Regions from separate parts of the Chryseobacterium sp. C39-AII1 genome, predicted to be linked through region 1. Evidence: riboswitches for the same ligand, from Rfam matches in the RefSeq annotation. Region 1 holds a riboswitch; each other region holds the start of a gene.
The links. Region 1 has a riboswitch for thiamine pyrophosphate ahead of pnuC (nicotinamide riboside transporter PnuC). Riboswitches for the same ligand answer to the same signal wherever they lie in the genome.
Positions count from the first base shown of each region.

Region 2: another riboswitch for thiamine pyrophosphate. It lies ahead of ABEG63_RS19850 (TonB-dependent receptor plug domain-containing protein); the one in region 1 lies ahead of pnuC (nicotinamide riboside transporter PnuC).
Region 3: another riboswitch for thiamine pyrophosphate. It lies ahead of thiS (sulfur carrier protein ThiS); the one in region 1 lies ahead of pnuC (nicotinamide riboside transporter PnuC).

Region 1 is NZ_JBDFPQ010000013.1:30,811-40,753, forward strand. Features, by position in the region: gene ABEG63_RS17040 (amino acid adenylation domain-containing protein) at 1-606, opposite strand, end outside; gene ABEG63_RS17045 (methyltransferase) at 719-1,744, shown strand; gene ABEG63_RS17050 (EthD family reductase) at 1,747-2,058, shown strand; TPP riboswitch at 2,187-2,295, shown strand; gene pnuC (nicotinamide riboside transporter PnuC) at 2,320-2,919, shown strand; gene ABEG63_RS17060 (hypothetical protein) at 2,906-3,946, shown strand; gene ssb (single-stranded DNA-binding protein) at 4,182-4,514, shown strand; gene ABEG63_RS17070 (HRDC domain-containing protein) at 4,533-4,985, shown strand; gene hisS (histidine--tRNA ligase) at 5,170-6,537, shown strand; gene ABEG63_RS17080 (PH domain-containing protein) at 6,682-7,611, shown strand; gene ABEG63_RS17085 (class I SAM-dependent methyltransferase) at 7,629-8,426, shown strand; gene ABEG63_RS17090 (YtxH domain-containing protein) at 8,478-8,714, opposite strand; gene ABEG63_RS17095 (hypothetical protein) at 8,897-9,403, opposite strand; gene ABEG63_RS17100 (hypothetical protein) at 9,416-9,943, opposite strand, start outside.
Region 2 is NZ_JBDFPQ010000021.1:17,813-27,755, reverse strand. Features, by position in the region: gene ABEG63_RS19865 (T9SS type A sorting domain-containing protein) at 348-2,474, shown strand; gene ABEG63_RS19860 (bifunctional aconitate hydratase 2/2-methylisocitrate dehydratase) at 2,621-5,401, opposite strand; gene ABEG63_RS19855 (WG repeat-containing protein) at 5,835-6,602, shown strand; TPP riboswitch at 6,636-6,725, shown strand; gene ABEG63_RS19850 (TonB-dependent receptor plug domain-containing protein) at 6,829-8,943, shown strand; gene ABEG63_RS19845 (hypothetical protein) at 9,277-9,943, shown strand, end outside.
Region 3 is NZ_JBDFPQ010000021.1:34,619-44,561, reverse strand. Features, by position in the region: partial or broken gene ABEG63_RS19935 (hypothetical protein) at 1-249, shown strand, start outside; TPP riboswitch at 677-776, shown strand; gene thiS (sulfur carrier protein ThiS) at 837-1,043, shown strand; gene thiC (phosphomethylpyrimidine synthase ThiC) at 1,069-2,880, shown strand; gene ABEG63_RS19920 (thiamine phosphate synthase) at 2,877-3,461, shown strand; gene ABEG63_RS19915 (hydroxymethylpyrimidine/phosphomethylpyrimidine kinase) at 3,437-4,180, shown strand; gene ABEG63_RS19910 (thiamine phosphate synthase) at 4,294-4,908, shown strand; gene ABEG63_RS19905 (thiazole synthase) at 4,905-5,681, shown strand; gene thiH (2-iminoacetate synthase ThiH) at 5,774-6,892, shown strand; gene ABEG63_RS19895 (HesA/MoeB/ThiF family protein) at 7,053-7,763, shown strand; gene ABEG63_RS19890 (outer membrane beta-barrel family protein) at 7,962-9,943, opposite strand, start outside.

The DNA.
Region 1 (9,943 bases):
TCCGTCAAAATTCGAAGAAGAAATATTCAGGGCGCCATCATTTTTTTGTGGAGCCAATATCTCGCCAAAATATCTCACAAAGTTTCCTAAGCCCTTATGTTCTGCCATTACCGCCTTAGGAATTCCGGTGCTTCCTGAGGTATATGCAAGATATGCCAGGCCATTGGAAATATCGGGATAAAAATTTTGGCTTGGCATTTTCTCAATTTCTTTTTGATGCTCGTCGATAAGAATAATTTCGCCTTTATAAAATTTGAATTTTTCTGAATATTTTTTTGTGGTGATCAGAATGGGGCTGTCGGTATCGTTCAAAATATGCTGCAATCGATGATCCGGATATAAAGGATCTAGAGAAACGTAAGCTCCTCCGGCTTTCCAGATTGATAGCATGGCAATTACTCTGTCAATAGATTGATTCAGACAGAAACAAAGAGGAACATCTGTAAATACACCTCTCTTTTTCAAATAATTAGACAACTGATTAGATTTAATACCTAGCTGGGCGAATGTGATCGCTGAGTTTTCATACACTAATGCTGTTTTTTGGGGATTAAGTTCTACAGCATCCTCGATTAACGATAAAACGTCTGTGTCTTTTGTTAACATTTTGTTGCGATTTGGTTGGTTAGTTTTAAATTTTTTTAATGAAAGTAAATTTATATAAAAAAAATAATTAATTTCACATATTGTTGAATTTTTAGTATCAATAATTATTAATATGAAAAAACTACCGAAAAAACCAGAACTCTCATTTAAGATGTATGAATTGATCAGCGGCTATTGGATCGCCTGCTGTATTCATTCTGTTGCACAACTAGACATTGCTGAAAAATTACTCAGCGGTTCCAAAAGTTTAGATGAATTGGCCAAGGAAACCAATTCTGATAAACAATCTCTTTACCGTTTGCTTCGTGCGGTTACCAGCGTCGGGATTTTTGAAGAAAAAAATGATGGTACTTTTGAACTGAATGATTTCGGGGGCACTTTACTGTCGGATGTCCCAGGATCAGTAAAACCTTGGGCACTCGCAAATTTAGGAGAGCATTACAAAGCTTTCGGAAATCTTACTTACGGTGTAAAAACCGGAAAGGTACCTTTCGACGATGCATATGGAATTCCGGTATGGGAATATTATAAGCAAAATCCTGAAGCTGGAGCTAATTTAGCAAAAGCAATGGCGGGAATGTCTGGTGCAGTTTTAAAAGCGATTATTGATGTTTATGATTTCAAGCCCCATAAGAAGATTACAGATATTGGCGGTGGAAATGGAGCGCTACTATTTGCCGTCTTGGACACAGCACCAGATAGCGTCGGGATTGTTTTTGATCAGCCTTATGTAGTGGAACAAACCGTTAATTTAATTCCACCCGACATAAAACACAGATGTATGGTAATGGGAGGTAGTTTTTTCGAAGAACTTCCTGCTGATCAGGATCTTTATATGACAAAATGGGTAATACATGATTGGAACGATGAAGAATCAATCAGAATTTTAAAAAATATTTATAAAGCAATGCCTGTCGGAAGTAAATTATTAATCATAGATTCTGTAATTCCTGATGATTCTGAAAATAAACCTCATGCCGGTAAGTTGTTGGATATTAATATAATGGCGATGACAACAGGAAAAGAGAGAACTCTAAGTGAATTTAAATATCTTGTTGAGCAATCTGGGCTTACTTTTAAAAAGTTAATTCAAACTAATACAGAAATTTCTAGCATTGTAGAATGTGAAAAAGTATAGATATGTTTAAAATTACCATATTTTATCCTGTAAAACAAAATGATTGGTTTGACATGGAATACTATACCGAAAAGCATTTAGCTTTATCAAAATCTGTCTTTGGAAATTATTTGAAAGGGATCGGAATTGAGAAATCCGAATCTTCCGATTCTGTTTACAAAGTTATTGGGCATCTTTTTTTCGAAGAAATTGAGCATTTTTACAATTGTTTTTTGCCTAATAAAACAATCCTTGAAGAAGACGCTGTACACTATACGAATGTAAAAGCTGTCATTCAAATCAGTAAAGTAATAGTTTGGCAGAACTTCACTTAAATTTAAATTAACTTTATTACTCTAATGGCTTCTGAAATACAAATCTAAATATTTTCGGAAGCTATTTTTATTATTTCAGCTAAATTATGATCATTGATTTTTTATTCTCAGAAAAAAGCATCAACTTTGATCCCTCAATGGGGTGCTGCTTGTTTTGGCGGCTGAGATGATACCCGGGAACTGGCTTCCACACCTGATTCGGATAATGCCGACGTAGGGATTTTGATTTATCATCTCATCATTTAATTTATATAAGTTAATTTGATGCAGGACATTTTACAACAAACAACCTGGGCAGAATGGTTCGGGGTTTTATTTTCGGTAGTGCAGGTTTTATTGGCTCGAAAAAACAATTCAAACAATTATCTTTTTGGGATCGCAGGAATTTTGCTGACACTTTATGTTATGATTGTGTCGAGATTGTATGCAGAATTTACTTTAAATCTCTATTACCTCGTGATGAGCATTTACGGTTGGATATATTGGAAATTTGGAAAACAGCATAAAGAAACTGCCATTTCCTCAACAACAAATTCGGAAAAACTGATTTCTGCAGGAATTGTAGTGGTAACTTTCGGAATTTTCTGGTTTTTTCTGACGCACTATACAGATTCTGATGTGCCGATTTGGGATTCATTAGTGAGCGCTTTTGCGTGGGCTGGAATGTGGCTGATGGCAAGACGAAAAATTGAAAACTGGATTTTACTGAATATCAGCAATATTATTTCAATTCCGTTGATGATTCATAAAAATTTGTATCTCTATGCGGTTTTGACGGCTTTTTTATTTATCGTCGCGGTTTCAGCTTATATGGAATGGAGAAAAATTTTAAATCAAAAGAAAGTTGATGCTTACAGTTAGTGAAATCAGAAGAAAAATGTTAGGAGCCACAAAAGTTTCGGATTCAATAATAAATTGTATCCACGAACAAAGATTACTTCAGGTTTGGGTTCCTAAAATATATGGTGGTTTAGGCTATCGTTTTGGGGAAGGTTTATCTTTATTATTTGAATGGGCAAAAACAAACGGAAGCTTAGGCTGGATGCTCACTTTATGCGCTGGAGCCAATTTTTTTTCAAGAAACTTAAAGCCAACTATTGCTAAAGAACTTTTCAGTAATTCTAAAACCTGCTTTGGTGGAAGCGGAATGATTGGTGGAACGGCAGAAAAACAAGATGACGGAACTTATCTAATCAACGGACTTTGGCATTTTGCAACGGGCGCACCACATTTAAGTCATTTTACTTTAAATGCAAAACTTACAGAAAACGGACTGCCAATTTTAAATGAAAATGGAGAGGAAATTATCCGATCATTTATTATCTCTAAGAATGATGCTGAAGTTATTCCCAATTGGAAATCGATGGGGATGAAAGCTACCGGAACCTATTCTTTTAAGGTAAATAATGTGAAAGTTTCAGAGGATAACAGTTTTATTTATGATGAATTTTTCACCAATGATGCTTTAGACAGGATTCCGTTTAGAATTTTTGCGGATCTTACTTTATTGGTTAATTATTTAGGAATGGCGTCGCATTTTTTGGAGGAAGCGAATGTTATCAGACCAAATCTTAATTTAGATCCGTTTCATAATTTAATTAAAGAAAAACTACAGAAAACGTTGAGTTTTGCAGATGATATTGAATTCACTTTAAATAATTCAAAGTTAATTTCTTCTGAAAAACAATCCGAAATTCATCAATTTGGAACTTTTGTAGTTGAAGATTTATCGCATAAAATTCTTCAAATCTATATTCAGTTAGGAATAAAAGCAACGCATACAGATTCTGCGATTTATCAGATTTTTAGTGATTTTTTTACCGCGACAATGCATTCTAATTTCAGACCTGCTTTGGAAGATGGTGAATTTCCTGTTTTAAACGGTTAAAAATTTACTTTTAATTCAGTAAAATTTATTCGACATATAATTTCAGTAAAAGCTTTCTATCAGGGAGCTTTTGTTATTTTGATGTGTTTTAAAATTTATTTACAAACGACTACAAACGGATTTAAATAGTTTACAACCGACTTTAATTTTACTGTTCAACAATCTTTGCATCAGAGATTTGAGAAAACGGTGAGCGTCTCTTATCTGAGTAATAATCTTAAAAAAAACAGAAATTATGTCACTAAGAAATTCGGTATCCCTTATTGGGTTCACAGGTAAAGAAGTTGAAATGATCAATTTCGAAAATGGTAATGTAAAGGCAAGTGTGTCTTTAGCAACCAACGATCATTATACCAATGCAAAAGGTGAAAAGGTTGAGGAAACGCAATGGCATTCGCTGGTTGCATTTGGTAAAACGGCAGAGATTTTTCAAAAATATGTCACAAAAGGAAAAGAAATTGCGATTGAAGGAAAATTGATGTATCGTTCGTATGATGACAAAGATGGCGTAAAACGCTATATAACAGAAATAAAAGTAGATGAAATTCTATTGTTAGGCGGAAAATAAAGGATAAAAACACAAACCATGAAAGTACAAATTTTTAAAATTCGATTAGGTGAAGAATTTCTTCATCTTGATCAGAAAATGCTTGACGATTTTTTACAATCACACGAAATTCTGAATGTAGAAACAGCATTTGTAAATGATGAAAACTATTGGTCTGTAATTTTATACTTTGGAGAAACCAAATCACCTCAACATACGGTAAAAGATTCAAAAACAAATAAATACTCTGCCGAAAGTGAAGAATTGTCTTTTGATGAACTTAAAATTTTAGAAGCCTTAAAATCTTGGCGTTCAGATAGAGCGAAAGAGCAAAATTTGCCAATTTATTTTGTTGCAACCAATAAAGAGTTGATTTCCGTTGCAAAATATAAACCAGCCAAAAAAGAAGAATTATTAGATATAAAAGGATTTGGTAAACACAAAATAGAAAATTATGGTATGGAAATAATAAATATATTAGAAAATATTTGAATAGTTTAACAAAAATTAACTATATTCGTAAATATTTATAAAAACAACCAAGGACACAAGTGCTGGAAAACATACCGAAGCCATAGAATTAATTTTCTATGGTTTTTTTATTTAGATTAAAAGTCCTTTCAATTCACTATTTTTGCAGTCTTATCAATTATTAATTATCATTTATTACAATATAATGAAGCCAAGTTTAGCAAAAGGGACGAGAGATTTTACGGCATTAGAAGTTTCAAGAAGAAGATTTATTATCAATATTTTACAGAAAAATTTTGAACTATTCGGATTTCAACCATTAGAAACACCTAGTTTTGAAAATCTTTCAACATTAACAGGAAAATACGGAGAAGAAGGAGATCGATTGATCTTCAAAATCTTAAATTCAAGTATTAATGAAGCTAAAGAAGAGAAAAAAAATCAGATGCTCAATGATTTTCAAAAAGCGTTAGATAAGCCATTTAGCTCAGATAATTTAACAGACAAAGCTCTTCGTTACGACCTTACTGTGCCTTTTGCGAGGTTTGTGGCGATGAATCATGGTCAATTAACATTTCCATATAAACGTTATCAAATTCAACCGGTTTGGAGAGCGGATCGTCCTCAGAAAGGGAGATTCAGAGAATTTTATCAGTGTGATGCCGATGTTGTGGGTAGCGAAAGTCTTTTTCAGGAAGTTGATTTGGTTCAGTTATATTTAAAATCATTTTCAGATTTAAAAGTTCCGGTTACGATTCATTTAAATAACAGAAAAATCCTTTCCGGATTGGCTGAATATGCTGGAATTACAGATAAATTAATTGATTTTACTGTTGCTCTTGACAAGCTTGATAAAATTGGCAAAGAAGGTGTTGTAAAAGAATTATTGGAGAGAGGAATTTCTCAGGATTCGATTGATAAGCTGGATTTCTTATTCACTCAGTCCAATGATGCGCTGGAAAATCTTCTTCAGTTGAAAGAGAAATTTGTTGGAAATGAAATTGGTTTAAAAGGTGTTGAAGAGCTTGAATTTGTTCTTACGCAATCATTAAATCTTGGAGTTGACATGAATAATCTTGTTTTTGATATTACCTTAGCAAGAGGTTTAGATTATTATACGGGTGCTATTTTCGAAGTGAAAGCAGATGAGGTTCAGATGGGATCTATCGGAGGTGGCGGAAGATATGATAACCTTACAGAAGTTTTTGGAGTGAAAAATATTCCGGGGATCGGTATTTCTTTTGGTCTTGACCGAATTTATCTTGTCATGGAAGAATTAGGACTTTTCCCTGAAGAAGCGACTTCCAAAATCGAATATTTGTTCGCTAATTTCGGAGGTGAAGAAACGGTAGAAGCTTTGAAATTAATCTTAAAATTAAGAGAAAAAGGAATTTCTGCAGAATTGTATCCGGAAAATGCAAAGCTTGGAAAACAATTTACCTATGCCGAGAAGAAAGGAATTAAGAATTTGGTTTTCTTAGGCGAAGAGGAATTGAAAAATAAAACGGTTACCTTTAAAAATCTGGAAGCTGGAGAACAGAAAACGGTTTCTTTAGAAGAGTTTCTGAAGTAATCTTTCATAAAATATAAAATTAAAAAGCATTATCTTCCCGATAGTGCTTTTTAGTTTAATTAAAAAATTTTATTAAATTGAGCACCAATTTGTATTAATAAAATACAGTATTAATTATTTAAACTAATAAAACATAAAAACCAGATGAGTACTATTTGTGCATTATGCGGAAATCCGTTAACGTCTATGGACACACTTTTGGGCGAAAACAAACTTTCCGATGGGCAACTTCTTTGTAATAAATGCCTTAACGAAGCTACGAATGTTAATAAAAATCTTATAAATAATCTCAGCAGCTTCAATCTCGCTGAAATCAGGGGAATTCTTCTTCAGGGCAAATTGGGTATCTATGAAGAGCCCGAAGTTTTTCAGATTTCTTCTTTTCAACAAAATATAAATTTAGCTTCCGATTCAGGCGAAAGTGGCTATCAGTATAGACCAGAAGCTCCTTCAAGATTGGATGAAATAAAAGATCAGATTGTAGGTTTAAATGCCCGATTAAGTATTTTTGTAAACAGTGAAGTGAAAGAGCTGGTCAATATTTTAGATAAAGACGAAAGATTGATCGCTATTGCTGAAGGAAAATATTTGTATAACAATCTGGAAGGTGTGTTGGTTGCAACACAGCGAAGAGTGATTTTCTTTGATAAAAAATTCTTTGGTGGTGTTGATAAAAACGAATTTATTTTAGAAAAAATTTCATCTATTGACCATTCTTCAAGTTTGTTGACTTCAAGTTTAAAACTAAATGTTTCGGGTGCTGTAGTTGAATTTAAACTGTATAATAAGAGTGCAGCAAAAGATTTCGACAATGCTATAAGAAATGTTCGACAGAAACCTCAAACACAAAATATACCACAAAATCAAGCTTCGGCAAATAGTTTTTATGGCACACAGAAATCACCTGAGCCACAAAGTTATCATAAACCTCAAACTGCTGCTTCAAATGTAAAAAAAGAATCTGCAGAAGTGATTTTCCAGCAATTGGAAAGGCTTGGGAAGCTAAGAGAAATGGGAGTTTTGACGGAAGAAGAATTTGCGGAACAGAAAAAGAAATTACTGGAAAGACTTTAATTTAAAATTAAAAACCAATGGAAAACTATCTCGAAATCAACAAAAATTCTTGGAATGCCAAAGTAGAGCCGCATTTGAAGTCTGATTTCTATTTTGTAGATGAATTTTTAAAAGGCAGAACTTCTCTAAATTCTATCGAGTTGGAGCTTTTGGGAGATATAAAAGGTAAAACAGTTCTTCATTTGCAATGCCATTTTGGTCAGGATTCTATTTCGCTATCGAGAATGGGAGCCAAAGTTACTGGAATCGATTTGTCTGATAAAGCTATTGAAACGGCAAAAGATTTAGCACAGAAAACTGGCGAAAATGTTGAATTTATGTGCACCGATTTGTACAATTTGCCTAATGCTCTAGATCAAAAGTTTGATATTGTATTCACAAGTTACGGAACCATTGGCTGGCTTCCAGATTTAGAAAAGTGGGCGAAAATTATCAATCATTTTCTAAAACCTAACGGAAAATTTATCATGGCAGAATTTCATCCTGTCGTTTGGATGTTTGATGATGATTTTGAAGGAGTGAAATACAATTATTTCAATGAAAAGCCAATAACGGAAACCTATGAAGGAACTTATGCAGATCAAAATGCAGATATCGTTCAGGATTATGTCATGTGGAATCATTCTTTGGCTGATGTCATTGATAATTTACTTCAGAACGATATTCAGATTGAAAATTTTAAAGAATTCGACTGGTCACCCTATCCATGCTTCAAACATGTAAATGAATTCGAAAAAGGAAAATGGCGAATTCCTCAGTTTGGAAATAAAATCCCTTTAATATTTGCGATAAAAGCTCAAAAAAAGTCATCGTAACTATAAAATTACGATGACTTTTAAATATATGAATGTTAAAATAAACTAGTCTTACCCGATGGTTTCTTGTGCTTTGTTCTTCACATCATCTACTTTATCCTGAACCTGGGAAGCAACATTGTTAGCCTTATCCTTTAGATCATTTCCCCATTTGTTTAGGTTGTCTTTTGCTGTATTTATTTTGTCTTTTACTGCTTGTTTTTCTTCAGCAGAAGAGTTTTTGTACTTCCAATATGCCAATGCTCCTAAACCTACTAGCGCTAATAAACCTTTTGTCTTGTTTCCCATGATTTCTATTTTTTTAAGTGATTAATATTAAAATTTGTTATTAGTAATCATGTAAAATGTGTGCCAAAAAATTAAATGGAATTATAAAATAATGTTAAAATTTACTGAATGCTTCAAAATTTTCGGATTTAGAGAGATGAAAATTATGTATTCGTGAATTTATTGTAATTATTTGCATAATATTAAATGCTAACAACTAACCATTTTTCGTGCTCTTTCCTTACCATAAATATAAATACATCATCCCAAATAAAACTCTCTTCTTGAGAATCTTTTTTGTATCCTCCAATAAAAAAGAATTCTGTCACTTTTGGAATGTAAGTATTGGGTAATTTTGTATCTAGTGCCTCTTCAAATTCGTAAGGGGAATATATACGTGTTTCATAAATTTGGAGATAATCGTCAAATGACTTTGATTTGTCACGGACAGCTTTATTATAAGTTTCACAAATTCTATCTTTTATTTTCTCTTTATCAAAGAATTTAATGTCTTTTTTTTCAAAATGAATCAATGATTCAGACATTAAACTATATGTTTCTTCACAATCTCCATTGAAATATAATTTAACATAAGAAATTGCGAATTCTTGAGCTTCATTTTTTAATTTATTAGGATTTACTTCCTGTGCGGGAAGATAAAAATTTAGTCCTAAAATGAAAAATACAGAAATTTTAAATTTAGCTATCATTGTAAGTGTAAATTATTCTTCCGTAAAAAAAGCATTAGAACTACCGATCCAAATTGCATCTTTCTTATTGAAATCTACATTTACCATAGCTGCTTTTGTCATTCTTGCAAGATTTTCCAATAGGATAGGGCGTTCATCATTTTCCCGCCAAATATACAACAAACGAACTTCAGCTTTTGAAAATTCACCGTTAATATCTTCAAATATTGGTTCATAATTTACTTTTCGTTGTAAAATATAATTTTCTTTATCCTCGATAGAATCTGTAATTTCTTTCGTTGGATTTAGATTTACTCCGCTTCCTGCAAATGAAAATAAAGGTTTTAATACAAAATTTTCAAGATTTTCGTTTGCTAGAAATTCATTAAGAAAATAACTCTTAGGAACGTATTGATGATTCAATAAAGGCAAAAGGTATTTTGAAATTTTAAAGAACCAATTAGGATGCGTAATCCATTTTACATCAATATCTTCACGAAAGTCAAACTCTAATTTTAAGTCAGGAATGCGATCAAGTTCATCAAATATTACACGATTATA
Region 2 (9,943 bases), on a different contig from region 1:
AAAGAAGAAAATTTTCTTTATCATTACGTATTACCATGATGTATTTTTTACCTTTAAAGACAATTGAAATATATCTGATAAGGATTTTTAAACTATAAAAGTCTTCTATTGTGGCTGTTTTCCTTATATGTTAATGTTTCTATTTTGTTGTGTTTGTTGATGATATTTTAATGATAAGGTGCTTATTGCTATAATATAATTATATTTTTCATGAATTTTTTGTTTTTAAATTGTAGGTAAAAATATTTTTTTGAATTAAGTTTACATACGATTGTAATCACGTATTAGTGAATTGTATTTGCTTTAATTTATTTTCATTGAAAAACCAACCAACAAATATTAAAACCATGAACAAACAAAAACAAAAACCGTATGTAAATCTTAAAGACACTATTGCTGATATAGTTAAGAAATCCGGCATCTTATTTTTATTACTCTTAGGATTAGTTTCGCCAATGAACGCACAGCGAAAAGTAGAAAAACTCAACAGGGGTCTCGTCGCCATGCGATTAAACGCTAATCAGGTGTATGTAGGCTGGAGAATGCTGGGAACTGAAGAACCCAATACAAGTTATAACCTATATTTTAATAATGTAAAAGTAACGGGAAGCCCTTTTACATCTACCACAAATTTTAATCATAATATTACGACCAACGGAACTTATACCGTTCGTGCCATCGTGAATGGTGTAGAGCAGCCTGCATCAGAATCTGCTACTGTTTGGGCAAATCAATATTTAGATATTCCTATGCAAATACCGGCTGGGGGTACAACTCCGGACAACGTTGCCTATACTTATAGTGTAAACGATTGCAGTGTTGGTGATGTAGATGGAGACGGGCAATACGAATTGTTTGTAAAATGGGATCCATCCAATAGTAAAGACAATTCGCAATCAGGTTACACAGGGAATGTTTATATTGATTGTTATCGTTTGGACGGAACACGTCTCTGGAGAATAGATTTAGGAAAAAATATTCGTGCTGGGGCGCATTATACACAATTTGTGGTTTATGACTTAGATTCTGACGGTAAAGCAGAAATTGCATGTAAAACTGCCGACGGAACTAAAGACGGAACAGGAGTCATTATTGGAGATGCTAATGCTGATTATAGAAATTCAAATGGATATGTTCTGTCTGGGCCGGAATTTTTAACCATTTTTAATGGATTAACAGGCAAGGCAATGTCTTCAACCAATTATTTGCCGGCACGTGGCACAGTTTCCAGTTGGGGAGATAGCTATGGTAATCGCGTAGACCGATTTGTTGCAGCGGTGGCTTATCTTGATGGAGAAAAGCCAAGTTTAATAATGGGACGAGGTTATTATACAAGATTGGTGCGTGTAGCTTGGGACTGGAGAAATAATACACTTTCACAACGATGGATCTTTGATAGCAATACCTCAGGAAATTCAGCTTATGCAGGAATGGGAAATCATCAAATGACCATAGGCGATGTGGATGGTGATGGTAAAGATGAAATATTCAATGGTTCCAGTGCAATAGATGATAACGGCGGAAAGTTATTCGCAAACACATTAGGGCATGGGGATGCGCTGCACATGAGCGATATGGATCCTGATCGCCCTGGAATGGAAATATGGCAGTGTTTAGAAGAACCTGCTAAATATAAAACGAATGGTTTGGTTTTTTTAGATGCAAAAACAGGAGCTACAATATGGGGAATACCTTCAACTGGAGACATAGGACGTTGTAATGCTGCAGATATTGACCCACGTTACAAAGGTTATGAATGTTTTGGAAGCGCAAATGGCGTAAACTATTTGATGGATTGCAAAGGAAATCTAATCAGCAATAAAAAACCGACACAAAATTTTTCTATCTGGTGGGATGGAGATTTGAACCGTGAATTATTAGATTCGAATAAAATAGATAAATGGGATTATATTAATGGGAAAACCGTTAATATACTTACTGCTACAGGATATTCATCAAACAATACTACAAAAGCTACCCCATGTTTAAGTGCTGATATTTTTGGCGACTGGCGAGAAGAAGTGATATTTCGTAAAGAAGATAATTCTTCTGTAAGAATTTACACGACCAATATTGCCACAACCCATAAATTATATACTTTGATGCACGATACTCAATACAGAACAGCTATTGCGTGGCAAAATTCGGCTTACAACCAACCTCCTCATCCAAGTTTTTATTTAGGTGTAGATATGGCAGCACAAACAAAGCCAAATGTAGTTACCGCGGGGGCAAATTCATCTCAGAAGGTACTGTCAGCTAATGCCGTGATTTATCCGAATCCTGCTGGTCAAACTTTTACGATTAAAGCTGAAGGAGTGTTTACTTATACCATTCATAATATGTTGGGTGTAAAAATAGCTTCTGGGAAAGGAAAAAACCAAGCTGAAGTGGTATCATCAGAATCGGGAGTATTTATCGTGACGGTTCAATCTGAAAAAGGAATCTCAACCATTAAATTGATAAAAGATTAGAAAGAATATGACGATCAACTTTTCACAATCTTATTAATTTTTGAGTTGATTCCATAAAAAAAGAAAGATTTTAAATCCATTGGACTTAAAACCTTTCTTTTTTATATTTAATTTAAAAAAGCCTTTCGACTTTACTGTAAAATCAATTAATGACCAACAGTTACCAACTCTTTGATAGACGGAACGAAAGTCGTTAAATTAATACCTTCAACAGCTGCTTTGTACTCTTCAATGCTTGGAATTCTTCCGATGATCGAAGACAATACAACAACAGGAGTTGATGCTAGTAAAGATTCACCTTTTTTACGTTCAGAATCTTCCACCACTCTTCCTTGGAAAAGACGCGTAGAAGTTGCCAAAACAGTATCTCCTTTCTCTGCTTTTTCCTGGTTACCCATACAAAGGTTACATCCAGGACGCTCAAGGTACATCATATTTTCATATTGAGTACGAGCTTCGCCTTTTGGCGCTGCATCGTTGAACTCAAAACCTGAATATTTTTCCAGTAATTCCCAGTCACCTTCAGCTTTTAATTCATCAATGATATTATAAGTAGGAGCTGCCACAACTAAAGGAGCTTGAAATTCTACTTTACCATTTTGTTTTTCAAGGTTTCTCAACATTTGAGAAACAATTTTAAGGTCACCTTTGTGAACCATACAAGAACCTACGAAACCAAGATCAACTTTTTTCTCACCTCCGTAGAAAGTAAGATCTCTGATCGTATCGTGCGTATATCTTTTAGAAACATCGTCGTTGTTTACGTCTGGGTCAGCAATCATTGGTTCAACGATTACATCTAGATCTACAACAACTTCAGCGTAATATTTAGCATTAGCATCCGGAGTTAAAGCAGGTTTATCACCACACTTAATTTCCTCGATTCTCTTGTTTGCTTTGTTGATTAATCCTTGAAGAACGTGATTGTGATTATCCATTCCTTTGTCAATCATAATCTGGATTCTGCTTTTTGCAATTTCCAATGATTCGATCAATGTATCGTCTTCAGAAATACAAATTGAAGCTTTAGCTTTCATTTCTGCAGTCCAGTCTGTGAATGTAAATGCCTGGTCAGCTGGAAGAGTTCCGATGTGAACCTCGATAATTCTACCTTGGAAAACGTTCTCTCCGTCAAATTGCTTCAACATCTGAGCCTGAGTTGCGTGAACGACATCACGGAAATCCATATGCTCTTTCATTTCACCTTTGAAAGTCACTTTCACAGATTCTGGAATCGGCATTGAAGCTTCACCTGTTGCCAAAGCCAAAGCTACCGTTCCGGAGTCAGCTCCGAAAGCCACCCCTTTAGACATTCTTGTGTGAGAGTCACCTCCGATGATGATTGCCCATTCGTCAACCGTAATATCGTTAAGAACTTTGTGAATAACGTCTGTCATTGCGTGATATTCACCTTTCGGGTCACGAGCAGTGATTACTCCGAAATCGTTCATGAATTTCATTAATTTAGGGATGTTTGCCTGCGCTTTTTTATCCCAAACTGAAGCAGTGTGACATCCTGACTGATAAGCTCCATCAACAATTGGAGAAATTACCGTTGCAGCCATAGACTCCAATTCCTGAGAAGTCATCAAACCTGTGGTATCCTGAGAACCAACGATGTTTACTTCAACTCTAACGTCTGAACCTGCGTGTAATAATTTACCTTCAGTTACGCCTACTGCATTTCTGTTGAAGATTTTTTCAACAGCAGTTAAACCTTGTCCTTCGATAGAAATTTCTTTTGAAGGAGCGAAAACCAAAGGAGCTGTAATTCCTAAAGTTTTAGCAGCAAAAGTTTGAATTTTTTTACCAAAAACGATCGCATAAGAACCACCGGCTTTGATAAATTCTAATTTTTGCGGAGTAAATGATTTTGAAATATCTTTCAATTCAACATCTCCGTTGTATAATTTTTTCTCTTTTGTATTGATCGTTAAAACAGTTCCTGTAGCAACAGAATATTTCTCTTCTAAAACGATGTCGCCATTTTCGTTACGAACAGGATGTCCGTTTTCGTCTGTTTTCTTAACCCAGTTTTGAAGGTCGATTCCGATACCTCCGGTTACGTCAACAGTTGTTAGGAAAATTGGAGAAATACCGTTAGTTCCCGCTACAATCGGAGCAATGTTTACGAAAGGTACGTAAGGGCTTGCCTGTTTCCCTGTCCAAAGTGCAACGTTATTTACACCCGACATACGAGAAGAACCAACTCCCATTGTTCCTTTTTCTGCGATCAACATCACACTTGCATCAGGATGTTGAGCTTGCAAAGCTTTTATTTCTTCCTGTTGAGCAGGAGACATCATACATTGTCCGTGCAACTCACGGTCAGAACGAGAGTGTGCCTGATTTCCCGGAGATAATAAGTCGGTTGAAATATCACCTTCAGCAGCAATGTAAGTAACGATTTTAATTTCTTCAGCTACCTCTGGAAGTTTAGTGAAAAACTCTGCTTTTGCGTAGCTTTCCAAAATATCTTTAGCGATTTCGTTTCCTGCTTCATAAGCTTCTTTCAAGCGAGCGGTATCTGCATCATATAAGAAAACCTGAGTTTTAAGCACTTCAGCCGCTTGCTTTGCTATTGCTTCGTCGTTTCCTAAAGCTAAATCAAGCAAAACTTCGATAGATGGGCCTCCTTTCATGTGAGACAACAACTCAAAAGCGAAAACCGGAGTAATTTCTTCTACTACAGATTCACCAAGAATGATTTCTTTTAAAAACTTAGCTTTTACACCAGCCGCACTTGTAGTTCCAGGTAGCGTGTTATAAATAAAAAATTTAAGAGAATCAGCTCTGTATTCGTTGGCTGTATCTTTAATTTGTGCGATGATCTCGCTTAATAAATCGGCACCATCAATTGGCTTTGGATGTAGCCCCTGGGTTTTTCTTTCTTCAATTTCGTTGATGTAATCCTTATAAATATTCATAATAGAAGTCTTTCAAATTTTTAAGGTAAATTAATAAAATTATAGTGCATATGGCAATTTCCCGAATTGGTATATCGACTTACAAAACGGAAGAAAGTAAAGCCGGTACTATATTTTGCACTTTTTCTTAAATAAGTAAGATAATGCTTTGTCCCAAAGATGAAAGTAAAGGACTTTTTTGAAAGTGTAAGGGGCTCACGTGTAATTTCTAAAGCCGCCAAAGCACTCTTTGAGTAACGTTTGTAAAATTTTTTGATCATATCCATATCAAAAGTTGTATCTCTAAAAACGTTTTAGATTATCAAACAATTAAAAATGTTCCCAAAATTACGAATTTTTAGTATTTTATGCGAGGGATATTATTTAGATTCTTTATAAATATGAATTTTATATTTTCTATTTTTAATCTTATTTTTGCTGCCAAATGATGATTATGAAAATTACGGTTCATTTTTTATGTCTTTTTATTTCGATATCTGTTTTTTGCCAAACCAAGGTGGCCAAGAAGCTTCCTGTAAAAAAGGTTGCAAAAACTGTTGTTAAAAAGACAGATGTGGTAGCTCAGCCGAATCCTGATTTGGTGGTTTTGAATGAAAAAATTCCTGTTTTAATTCCGAAAAAGAAAGATGGGAAATTCGGATATGTTAATCAAAAAGGCAAATTTATCATTCAGCCTGAATATCATATTGCTGTATTTTTTTATGAAGATTGCAATCTACTGAATTCACCCAACGAAAAAATAAGAAAGTTCGGAACCAAAGAGTATGCAACGGTAGAAAAAGATATGATTTCTTATCGAATTGATCAGAAAGGTAAAAGAGTGTATCAATTTAAAGATTCAGATTTAGGAAAATGCCCTAAAGAGTTTAAATATCAGCCGTTTCAGGCATATGTTAAAAATGGTTTTTACGGAATTATTGAAAAATCGAAATTCATTAATGCTGAAGATTACAGAGATTATCAAATTTATCCGCAGTATGAATATTTATATATTGCTGAAAGTGAAGATGTTTCAAACCCAATGATTATTGCGTCTAAGAATGATCGTTTTGGGGTGATTGATGTGAATAACAAGATCATCATTCCATTTGAATATGATGATATTAAGCGAAACTTCAGCTGGATGTTGGGGAAAATGTTTGAAGTTTCCAAAGACGGAAAAACATATTATTATATTGATTCTCACAATAAAACCTATTAAATTGTACTGATGATATATTTTTCGTAATTTTGCGCCTGAATTAAGGGGTGCTGTAACAAGCTGAGATTATACCCAATGAACCTGGAACGGGTAATGCCGTTTAGGGAAATTAAATATGAGCAATAGGTAATTATTAATGAGCAATCTCAAATATTACTTATTACCGATTACTAATTACTCATCATAATCCGCCCCTTTTATTCATTAAATTTTAAAGATTTATAGAATGAAAGGTTTATTTTTTTTAGGGCTTACCGTTGGCTCTTTTGCTTTTTTACAAGCACAAAATACCGATTCCTTGAAAATAAAGGAAATTGAAGCCGTTAACTTTACCAAAAGGCTTCCTGTTGCGAAAGAAATCATCAATGTTCAGAAAGATTTAGATAATAAAAATCTTGGGCAGGATCTTCCTATTTTACTTAAAAATCAAACATCAATTATCTCTACTTCGGATGCCGGAAATGGCGTTGGATACACAGGTTTCAGAATTCGTGGAGTTGCCGGAAGAGGAATTAATGTGATGATGAATGGTGTTCCGTATAATGATTCTGAAAGTCAGGGGACATTTTTTGTGAATGTTCCGGATCTTACGAGTTCGGCATCTCAAATCGTTATCCAAAGAGGTGTCGGAACTTCCAATAACGGAGTTTCTGCGTTTGGAGCAAGCATCAATGTAATCTCCAAAGAGCCTGATGATAAGTTTTACTTTAAAACAGATGACAGTTATGGTTCGTTCAATACTTACAAATATTCTGCTGAGGTTGGTTCGGGGAAGTTTTGGGGAAACCGACTTTCTGTGATGGGAAGATATACACACATCAATTCTGATGGATATATCGACAGAGCATCTTCAAAACTACATTCCTATAATTTTACGGCTTTGTTTGAAGAGAAAAATACGAAAATCCGTCTGATGGCTTTTGGTGGAAAAGAAAAAACCTACCAAGCTTGGAACGGAATCGACAGAAAAACTTGGGAAACCAATCCAAAATTCAATTATTCCGGAGCAATTTATGATGCTGATGGTAATATTTCCAGCTTTTATGATAATGAAACAGATAATTACAGACAAAATCATTATCAGTTGCTGTGGGAGCAGAAGTTTAATGAAAAATGGAATTTAGAAACCACTTTGCACTACACGAAAGGAAAAGGATATTACGAAAACTATAAGCAGGACGGTAAATTTTCAAAATATAATCTTCCCGATTTTGTGGATGGTTCACAAACTTTAGCTAAAACAGATTTCATCCGTAAAAAATGGCTTGATAATGATTTCTACGGAATTGTTACCACATTATACGGAAAATTTGAAAATCTTGATCTGAATTTCGGAGCCGTTGCCAACCAATATTACGGAAGGCATTTTGGAAACGTAACAGGTGTTTTCCTTCCGCAGATTGATGAGCATGAATATTATAGAAATCGCTCGGTGAAAAATGAAGTGGCTGGTTTTGCAAAAGCTTTGGTGAAAGTTGATGATTTTGAATTCTTCGGAGATCTTCAGTTGAGACATATTGATTACGATACAAAAATTCTTCAGGCAGGCGATGATGAAGGTGGAAATTTGAAGAAAAACTGGTTGTTTTTTAATCCGAAAGCAGGAATTAATTACAGAATTGGCAGCGGAAAAGTTTTCCTTTCGTATGCGCACGCTCAACGAGAGCCGAATCGTGATGATTTGATGGCTGATAATAATGTGAAAGCAGAAAAGCTTCATGATTTTGAGGCGGGAATTGAAAAACGGTTTGGGGTCGTTTCATTTACGGCAAACTTGTACTATATGTATTATGTTAATCAATTGGTTCTGAATGGTGAAATGAATAACGTGGGAGCTTTCATCAGAACAAATTCCGGGAAAAGCTATAGAAGAGGGGTTGAAATCGGTGCATTGGCCAAGCTTTCAAAGCAATGGGAACTTACAGGGAATGTAACGTTCAGCCAGAATAGAAATTTAGATTTCAAAATTGAAAATGTAAAGCTAACCAAAGATCTTGGAAATACGCAGATTTCTTTTTCTCCGAACGTGATTGCAAATTTAGGCATCAGATTTAATCCTAATAAAGATTTCCAGTTTGGATTATCAAATCAATATGTCGGAAGACAATATCTGGATAATACAGAAGATAAAAATTTACAGTTAAAAGATTATTTCCTTACAGATTTTAATGCTCAGTATCAGTTTAATATTAAAAATAATGATATCGCATTAAAATTATTGGTAAACAATCTTTTCAATAAAAAATATGTGAATAATGGAGCGGTGTATGAAGGAGATCCATACTATTTTTCTCAGGCGGGAACCAACTTTATGTTTGGAATCAGCTGGAAAATTCAATAACATTCATTATGGATATTTTACAATTTGATATAGTAAAATGTTAGACTAAATTTATAAGACTGCTTCGGCGGTCTTTTTTATTTTTAAATTAAATTATTGTTTAAAAATCATGATAAAAATTATGAAAAACATAAAAAGAAAAGAATTTACTAAAGGTGATGTTTTATCATTATTAAAATGTTTTTTAGTATTGAAAACTAAATAACTAAAACGAAAATCAGAATTAAAGTGTCAAATCTTGAAAAATATAATTTGAAATTCGATGATTTTTGCTGTTTTTTATGAAAACAAATGTTCAAAAAAGTCATGAAAAAGTTATAAATTTGCCACCAAATGAATATTTCAGCTTACATTTTAGAATATCTGAAACAGTTTGGGACTGCTACAGTTCCCGGTTTTGGTGTGTTTTCTCTGGAAAATTCCAAGGCAGTGATCAACTCTGAGAACGGGAGCATTCTGCCACCGGCAAGTCAGATTGCTTTTGTGTGTGATTACGAAGCGCAGTCGGATGATTTGGCGGCTTTTATCAGCGAGCAAAAACAGATGACTTTGGAAGCTTCAAAAAGTGATTTGAAGATCCAGACCGATTTTTGGAAGAAAAAACTGCAGTCAGAAAATATTTTAGAAATTTCCGGTTTGGGAACTATTACCATCGAGGAAGATTCTAAAATTCATTTTAAAGGAAAAAGAGTAGAATCTGCACATCCTGATTTTTATGGTTTGGAAGAAATTAAACTTTCAGATATTAAAAATAATCAGAAGCCAAAAGCAGTTGAAAGTACAGGAAAAGAATACAAAGTAGGAAAATCATTGCTTTGGATTTTTCTGATCGCGATTCCGGTTGCTGTTATTGCCTATTTGGCGATTACAAACCAAGAACTGCTGTTCGGAAACCAATCTTTCAAACAGGAAAAAGATTCTATAAAATCATTACAAAACAAGCCTCAAGTTATCGTAAAAGATACAGTGAAAATGCCTACAGATTCTACATTGATGAAAG
Region 3 (9,943 bases), on a different contig from region 1:
TATTCACCTGGAAAATGCAGAACTTCCAAGACCCATATCCGAGGCTTATTATATGTCTGTTCATGGACGGCAATTAAGCACAATGCCCATTGTAAGGTATTTTATGAAAGACTTTTGGCAGATGGGAAGCCTAAAAAGCTGGCATTGATAGCCGTTTGTAATAAGCTTTTGAGAATCTGTTTTGGGGTTGTAAAGAACAAAACGAATTATCAACCAAATTATCAAAAATATTTTAAAATTTTAACCTGAATAATTTGCTTTTTAACATAGAACATCGTGGCTAAACATTCGTCATGAATTTAAATATCCTCAAAAAACACTACGATTACCATCCAATAAAAACCTTAAGCCCACATTTTTTTTCACGAAATAGAAAACACAAAGATCTGCGTCATCCGCAAAATCAGCGAGATAAATTGAAACGCAAAGTTTTAATTTAAAATAAAAATATATTCAAGCGAGCAAAAAAAGTACCAACAAGTTGATTGGATGAAGCTCTATTTTTAACATTCGTGAAGCAAATTCATTTGCCTTTTCTTTCTAAAAGTCAAAAGCGCCAATAAAAAACTTTGCGTTTAAAATAAAAAAAAACATTTTAACAGCTTCCATCCTCCATCTTCCCACTTCCATCCCACACAAAAAATTTTGCCCATTTCAAAAAAATGTCTAACTTCGTTCCACACTTTAGGGGTGTCTGTTGAACAACGGGCTGAGATTTTACCCTTTGAACCTGATTTCTAGATCATACTAGCGTAGGGAAAAGTAGATGACTTTTGCTGTACATTCTATTGTACAATAACAGCCATTCCTAAGGTGCATTTTAAAAAATGTTAGGAATGGAACTCACAATCAACCACACGACAAAAATTTTTGATGTACTTCCCGAAAATCTGGAAGCACTTATTGCTATGGAATTACCTGAAAAGAAAAAAGGAATTGCCGTAGCGCTCAACAATCGCATTATTCCGCAGTCATTCTGGGCGGAAACATTCCTCAACAACAAAGATTCAATTTTAATTATCACTGCTACTCAAGGCGGTTAATTTTCTATAAAAAAACAAAAAATATATGGCTCATAACATCACCCGTTCGCCTTTTCCGAACTCAAAAAAAATCTATGTTGAAGGGGAAATTCACCCGATCAATGTAGCGATGCGCGAAATCGAACTAAGTCCGACAAAATTATCCAACGGAACTTTAGAACATAATCCACCAGTCACAGTTTACGATACATCAGGAGCTTACACCGATGAGAATTCTGAAATTAATATTGAAAAAGGACTTCCAAGAATCCGAGAACAATGGATTTTAGACAGAGATGACGTAGAAATTCTGGACGGAATCACTTCAGAATACGGAAAAGCAAGACTTGCAGATTCAAAATTAGACGAATTGCGTTTTTCTTATAATCACAAACCGAAAGTTGCCAAAGAAGGGCAACAAGTTACTCAATTATATTACGCAAAAAAGGGAATCATCACTCCCGAAATGGAATATATTGCCATCAGAGAAAATCAAAGAATTGAAGAACTGGATTCTGTTTCAAAAGACATTGCTTTTCAGCATCAGGGAAATAGTTTTGGAGCAAAAACTCCGAAAAACAAAATCACTCCCGAATTTGTAAGAGACGAAATTGCGGCAGGAAGAGCAATTATTCCAAACAATATCAATCATCCTGAAAGCGAACCGATGATTATCGGGCGAAATTTTTTAGTTAAAATTAATGCCAACATCGGAAACAGTGCCGTTTCATCAAGTATTGAAGAAGAAGTTGAAAAAGCAGTTTGGGCTTGCAGATGGGGAGCAGATACGATTATGGACTTATCAACCGGAAAAAATATCCACGAAACCAGAGAGTGGATCATTAGAAACAGCCCGGTTCCGATTGGTACCGTTCCAATTTATCAGGCGTTGGAAAAAGTAAAGGGCGTTGCAGAAGATTTGACTTGGGAAATTTTTAAAGATACTTTGATCGAACAGGCTGAACAGGGAGTTTCTTACTTCACAATTCACGCCGGAGTTTTGTTAAGATATATTCATTTAACGGCAAAACGTGTGACGGGAATTGTTTCCAGAGGCGGTTCTATCATGGCAAAATGGTGCTTGTTTCATCACAAAGAAAACTTTTTGTACACGCACTTCGAGGAAATCTGTGAGATCATGAAAAAATATGATGTTGCTTTTTCTTTGGGAGATGGTCTTCGTCCAGGTTCGATTGCTGATGCCAATGACAAAGCACAATTTGCAGAATTGGAAACTTTAGGTGAATTAACGAAAATCGCATGGAAACACAACGTTCAAGTGATGATTGAAGGTCCCGGTCACGTTCCGATGCACATGATTAAAGAAAACATGGAGAAGCAATTGGAAGTTTGCGACGAAGCTCCGTTTTACACTTTAGGGCCTTTGACGACGGATATTGCACCAGGTTACGATCATATTACTTCGGGAATCGGAGCGGCGATGATCGGTTGGTTTGGTTGTGCAATGCTGTGCTATGTAACACCAAAAGAACATTTAGGACTTCCGAATAGAGATGATGTAAAAGTTGGAGTTATTACCTATAAATTGGCTGCTCATGCCGCAGATTTAGCAAAAGGCCATCCCGGAGCACAATACCGTGATAACGCTTTGAGTAAAGCTAGGTTTGAATTCCGTTGGGAAGATCAATTCAATCTTTCATTAGATCCTGAAACAGCACGATCTTATCATGATGAAACCCTTCCGGCAGACGGAGCAAAAATTGCACATTTCTGCTCAATGTGTGGTCCAAAATTCTGTTCGATGAAAATTACGCAGGAAATCCGTGAATCCGCAGAAAAAGGAATGTTCGACAAGTCGCAGGAATTCATCGAAAAAGGGAAGGAAATTTATATATGATCATCGTAATTACTCCCGAAGAGTTTATTCAGAATGAAGTTGAGATTATCAATGAATTATTTCATGAAGGATTAAATTTGCTTCATATCAGAAAACCTTTCATTGATTCAGAAAAAATGATGGATTTTATTCAGAGTATAGATTCTAAATTTCATCATCAATTGGTTTTGCACAGTCATTATGATTTGGCTGAAAATTTTAATATTTCAAGATTTCATTTTCGAGAAATTGATAGGCAAAATGGTTTGTATAAAAATTTTATAAATAAGACAATTTCAACATCTGTTCATGACATTAAAACTTTTAATAAATTGAATAATGATTGGGAATATGCTTTTATCAGTCCGGTTTTTCCGAGTATTTCTAAAAAAGGATACGGTGAAAATTCGACTATTTTAAGTGATATTAAAAAGCGAACTCATTCAAATGTAAAACTAATGGCTTTGGGAGGAATTAATGAAAAAAATATAAACAAAGCTTTCGAGAATAAAATAGACGGAGTGGCTTTGCTAGGCGCAATTTGGGAAAGTGATGAACCTTTAAATGTGTTCAAAAAATGCAGACAGAACGTCCTTTTGTAATGAGTGTTGCGGGTTACGATCCAGGTGGAGGAGCGGGTCTACTGGCTGATATTAAAACCTTTGAGCAATTGAAAGTTCAGGGATTGGGCGTTTGTACAGCAATGACAGTTCAGACAGAATCTCAATGTTTGAGCTTGGAATGGCAACCTTTAGAAACAATTTTATCAACAATTGATGTTTTGATGAAAAATTATCATGTTGAAACAGTGAAAATCGGAGTGGTAAAAGACACTGAATTTTTAAATGAAATCATTAAAACAATTAAAATTAATAATTCCGAGGCAAAAATTGTTTGGGATCCTGTTTTGAAAAGCACCTCTGAGTTCTCTTTTTTTGATTTAAATACAATTTCAGATTTAAAAAATGTTTTAAATCAAATTGATTTAATCACTCCAAACTATAATGAATACAAAATTTTAAAAGAAAATTATCTTTTTGAAAATAATGAAAATTTATGTTCAGTTTTAATAAAAGGAGGTCATCGTGAAGATAAAATAGGAACAGATATTTTAATGCAAAATGGAAAAGAAATATTCATTAAACCAAATGATGATACTTCAGATTTTTATCCAAAACATGGTTCTGGTTGTGTCCTTTCTTCTGCAATTGCAAGTCATTTAGCAAAAGCGGAGAACTTAGAAAATGCCTGCCGAAAAGGAAAGTCTTACATAGAAAAATTTTTAACAAGCAATCCAACTTTACTAGGATTTCATTCTTAAAAATTATGATTTAAAACTTTGTTGTCTTTGTTAAGTGTTAACGCCTTTGCGAACTTAAAACCATTTAGTAGTTAAAAAAATCTTTGCGCTCTTTGCGTTTAAAATATAAGAAAATGGAAAAATTACAATACATATCTCAAGGATTCACCATAGAAGATCAGGAGCTAAACATCCGAAAAGCTCTTGATAACGGAATAAAATGGATTCAGGTTCGTTGGAAAAATGCTCCCGAAAATGAATTCATCAAGCTTTGTGAAATTTCAAAGAAATTATGTTCGGATCATCAAACGGTTTGTATCATCAACGATCATGTTCATATTGCAAAAGATCTCGACGCAGACGGTGTTCATTTGGGTTTAAAAGATATTTCGATTGAAATTGCCCGACATATTTTAGGCAAAAATAAAATTATTGGAGGAACGGCAAATACCATTTTTGATGTTCTTCAAAGAATAAATGAACCGTGTGACTATATCGGATTGGGACCATTACGATTTACTTCGACTAAAGAAAAGTTGAGTCCGATTTTAGGTTTTGAAGGTTATGAAAAAATCATCAGCGACTTAAAAGCAAAATCTTTAGAAATTCCAAAAATATTCGCAATTGGCGGAGTCGTTCTGGAAGATATCGAACGATTACAGGAAATTGGAATTTATGGAGTGGCGATTTCTGGACAAATTACTAACCAACCTTCTATTATCAACAAATTTAAAACTGTTTTACAATGAAAAATCAACCTTTAATTATAGCAGATAGAACTTTCGAATCAAGATTGTTTTTAGGAACAGGAAAATTTGGAAATCTTTCAGAAATGACCGATTCCATCATCGCTTCTGGCTCGGAAATGGTAACGATGGCATTGAAAAGAATAGATTCTCAATCTTCGGAAGATGATTTATTGAGTGCTTTAAAACCTACAAAATCACATCTTTTACCGAATACTTCAGGCGCAAGGACGGCGAAAGAAGCAGTTTTAGCAGCACAATTGGCAAGAGAAGCATTGGAAACGAATTGGGTTAAATTAGAAATCCATCCTGATCCAAAATATTTATTACCCGATCCGATTGAAACGCTTTATGCAACAGAAGAATTAGCAAAATTAGGATTTATCGTAATGCCTTATATTCACGCAGATCCTGTTTTGTGTAAACGTTTGGAAGATGCAGGAACGGCGGTTGTCATGCCTTTAGGAGCGCCGATTGGAACGAATAAAGGATTGAAAACATTAGACTTTTTAGAAATTATTATTGCTCAAAGTAATGTTCCTGTTGTTGTTGATGCAGGAATTGGTGCGCCTTCCGATGCAGCAAAAGCAATGGAAATGGGAGCAGATGCAGTTTTAGTTAATACAGCGATAGCCGTCGCTGGAAATCCTGTGAACATGGCGTTAGCTTTTAAAGAAGGTGTAATTGCAGGAAGAAGAGCTTTTGAAGCTGGTTTAGGAGCAATCGGAAATCACGCAGAAGCATCAAGTCCTCTGACTTCTTTTCTGTTTGATTAAAAAGGGGAGTCCCGAAGGGACGATTCAACAAAGGGTAGGATGAAATCCTATCCATAAATGGTTTGCAAATTATTTGATTAAAACTAAATTTTATGAAGAGTTTTAAAGATTTTTTTGAAAAATATCAATGGGATGAAGTGAAAGCGAAACTTGAAAAAGTAACGTTATCTGATGTAGAAAAAAGTCTTCAAAAAAAGAATAAAACCATCGAAGATTTTCTGAATTTCCTTTCGCCTATTGCTGCTCAGAAATTAGAATTAATGGCAAAAATGACACAACAACTTACTCAAAAGCGTTTCGGAAAAACGATTCAGTTGTATGCGCCGTTGTATTTGAGTAATGAATGTCAGAATATTTGTACATATTGCGGTTTTAGTTTAGATAATTCAATTAAAAGAAAAACACTTTCCGACACAGAAATGATGATTGAAGCTACGGTTTTGAAATCAATGGGGGTAAATCATGTTTTATTGGTAAGCGGTGAAGCCAATAAAACCGTCGGAATTGATTATTTTTTGAATGCAATTAGCTTGTTAAAACCTCATTTTGCAAATATTTCGATTGAAGTTCAGCCTTTGTCGGAAGAAGAATATCAACAGCTTCATGAGGCGGGAGTGAATGCTGTTTTGGTGTATCAGGAAACTTATCATCAGGAAGTTTACAAAGAATATCATCCGAAGGGAAAAAAGTCTAATTTCAATTTTCGCCTGGAAACGCCCGACCGAATTGGAAATGCTGGGATTCATAAAATGGGATTGGGTGTTTTGCTTGGTCTGGAAGATTGGCGCGTGGATAGTTTTTTTAATGCGCTTCATATCGATTATCTTCAAAAACAATATTGGAGAAGTAAATACTCGGTTTCATTTCCGAGACTTCGACCAGCGGAAGGAATTATCGAACCGAATTTCATTATGTCCGACACAGATTTATTACAACTAATTTGTGCTTATCGAATCTGGAATGAAGATGTAGAAATTTCTATTTCAACGCGGGAGAACGAAAAATTCAGGAATAATATTATTTCATTGGGAGCAACAGCAATGAGTGCAGCTTCAAAAACTAATCCCGGCGGTTATGCAGTTGATAGAGAATCGTTGGAACAATTCGAAACCAGCGATGAAAGAAGTATGGAAGAGATTAAAAATATCATTAAAAAGACAGGTTATGATCCTATCATGAAAGATTGGGATGCTGTTTATAGTGGAGTTTGAAATTAGTTTAAAACCATTAAGGTGGATTTAAGAAGTTAAGTTTTATTAAGGAAATATTTAAAATATTTTTTTAGCATCCAACTTATTTTATTCGCCTGAGAATACTTAATTTTTCTTAACTCCTTAATAAAATCTTAATGGTTCAAATTAAAATAGTATAATGAAAAGCGAAAACATTTTTATACGATACAGCCGACAAATTTTCATTGAAGAAATTGGCTTGGAAGGTCAAAGAAAAATCATGAATTCCAAAGTTTTAGTAATTGGAGCGGGAGGTTTGGGAAGTCCTGTTATTCAATATCTGGCTGCGGCTGGAGTCGGAACTTTAGGCGTTGCAGATTTTGATGAGGTTGAATTACATAATTTAAACCGACAAGTGATCCACAATGAAAATTCGGTTGGAATTTCAAAAGTAAAAAGTGCTGAAGAGTTTATTAAAAGACTTAATCATCAAGTTAAATTTATTGGAATTGAAGAAAAAATTAATGATGAAAATATCGAAAGAATTCTTTCACAATTTGATCTAATTATTGATGGTTCAGATAATTTCAAGACAAGATATTTAGTAAATGATATTTGCGTTAATCTGAATAAGCCTTTGGTGTACGGAAGTATTCTTGGTTTTTCCGGGCAAGTCGCCATTTTCAATTATAAAGGAAGCCGAAATTTAAGAGATATTTTCCCAGAGCCGCCTTCTAATGAAAATCTTCCGGATTGTGATAGCCTTGGAGTGTTGGGTGCTTTGCCTGGAATTGTGGGAAGTATGATGGCTAATTTAGCATTAAAAATCATGACAGATTTGCCTTTGCAACTAAATCAAATCACATTAATCGATACTTTGGAATGGCGTTTTCAGACGATTGAATTTTAAATACGAATGGCACGAATGTTTTTCACAAATGACACAGATTGATATTCTTCTTGTAAGTTTTGGCTAAAGCCAAATGAAATTAGACCATAAAAAAGCGGACTGAAGTCCGCTCCTATTGAATAAATTATTAAGTTTTATATCAAAAAATATTAGTGAATATTAGTGCAAAACATTAGCGTAATTTGTTTAAACAAAAAATTATTGTCCCTGACTCATTACGCCACCATTATTCTCACTTTGGGTTGTCGTTTTAATCATATTCGGATCTTCTTTTGCCAGCTTATTCTTGGTCGGAATTTTATAATTGACAGAAATTCCGAAGCTTCTGTTGTCAAATTTATTCGATGTATACACGCTTCCTCCAGCCGAACGGGCGATGATCACACTTTTATTCTGATTAAAAATATCCCTTGCATACAACGAAAGATTCAGCCTGTCGGTCATGAATTTCTTTGAAATGGTAATGTCTAACGCGTTATTAAGCGGTTTTTCCAACTCAAAATAATAGAAATTTCCTCTTGCAGGAATAACATTGTAATTCGCCTGGAAACGGATGTCTTTAGGTAAAATAAATTGGCCCATCACACTGAAGATCCAGAATCCTTTGGTTTTGATATCCGGCATTTCCTGAAGCTGGTATCCTGAATAAATGTATAATAAGTTCATCTTGTCAGGGTTTACGTTAAATTTCATCAACTCGCTGAAAGGTTTCGTAAACAGCATAAAAGGAATGGGCATTCCAAAACTGAAATTATGGGTCCTTAAGCTGTGAACCTGAACCTGCTCATTTCTGATCAGATTATTTTCTCTGGAAACTCGCTGAACAATCTGGTTATTCACCCAACTTGTGCTGTATCCAATATAAGCGTAATCAAATGCGCTGATTTTAAATTCTGCATTATCGTAGATGGTGGGCTGCAGGTTCGGATTTCCATTGGTGGTGATGGTACTATTTTGTAAAACCGTGTTATTTGGGTTTAATAATGATACACTTGGAAGACTGATTTTTTTGTTATAATTCAAGTTCACAAAGAGTTGCTTCATTAAATTATACTGAATGCTTGCATTCGGAAATACCTTGAATTTTTTGAAGGCATTCAGATCTTTCTGCTCCAGTTCATTATCAGAATTAAACATTCTTGTGACTCCGGTAATGTCATAATTTTCAGCCCTTGCCCCTGCGATGAAATCAAACTTTTTAAGTTTAGCCTGAAATTCCACATAGGCAGAAGTAGTTTGTCTGGTATAATCAAGGTTTACGATGTTTCTGTCTTTGGTTTTAAAATCCTGCTGATCAAACAAAGCGCCAAAGCTTACCTTCCCTTCATCTAAAATTTTCAAAGGCTGTGAATAATCTACTTTAAAATTATACACATTGAAGTTTGATGAATTGTCTAGCAAGTTGGTACCATTGCTATTTTGTTGATTAAATTCTGAATCGTTATTGGTGTAAACAAATTTAAAATCTAATTTTCTGTTTTTATCGCTGAATTTTTTCTGATACGTCGCCGAAGCTTCCTGTCTCAACCCTTTGGTGTCACTGCTAAAATTACTTCTGTTGAATCCGCTCACAAATTCATCCGAAACAATAGACGAACCGTTGTTATTATGCGTAATATCGTAGTTGACCAATAATCTGTCTTTTCCCAGTTCAAAAGTAAAGGCTGAATTCAGATAATAGGTTCTTCCCAATGAGTTGGAATGATTTTTACTCAACGCATCAAATTCAGAGTCAGAAAGGCTTTCACGATAATACTGTCCCATATTTACCTGCCATCCAAACCATTTATTTCTGGAATTTAACGCAATGGAATTGTTGAATCTGCTTCTGTATTTATCATAATTGGAGAAACGATAACCGCCATTGTATACCGCTGTAAGGTAGTTTTTGGCAGATTTACTCGTGATGATATTTAAAATAGCTCCTCCCGAAGTGGCCGGAAATTCTGCGCCGGGCTGAGTAATGATCTCAATTCGCTCTACCGAATTGGCAGGCATGCCTTCCATGAAAGCAGTCAGCTCATTGCTGGAAATATTCAATGGTCTGCCATCCATATATACATCCAAAGGTTTCCCCTGATACATCATTCCTACCATTTCTGAAGCCACTAAGCCTGGAAGTTTTTTAATTCCTTCCATCAAAGATCCTGAATTTAAGCTCGGCTGCTCCGAAAAATCGA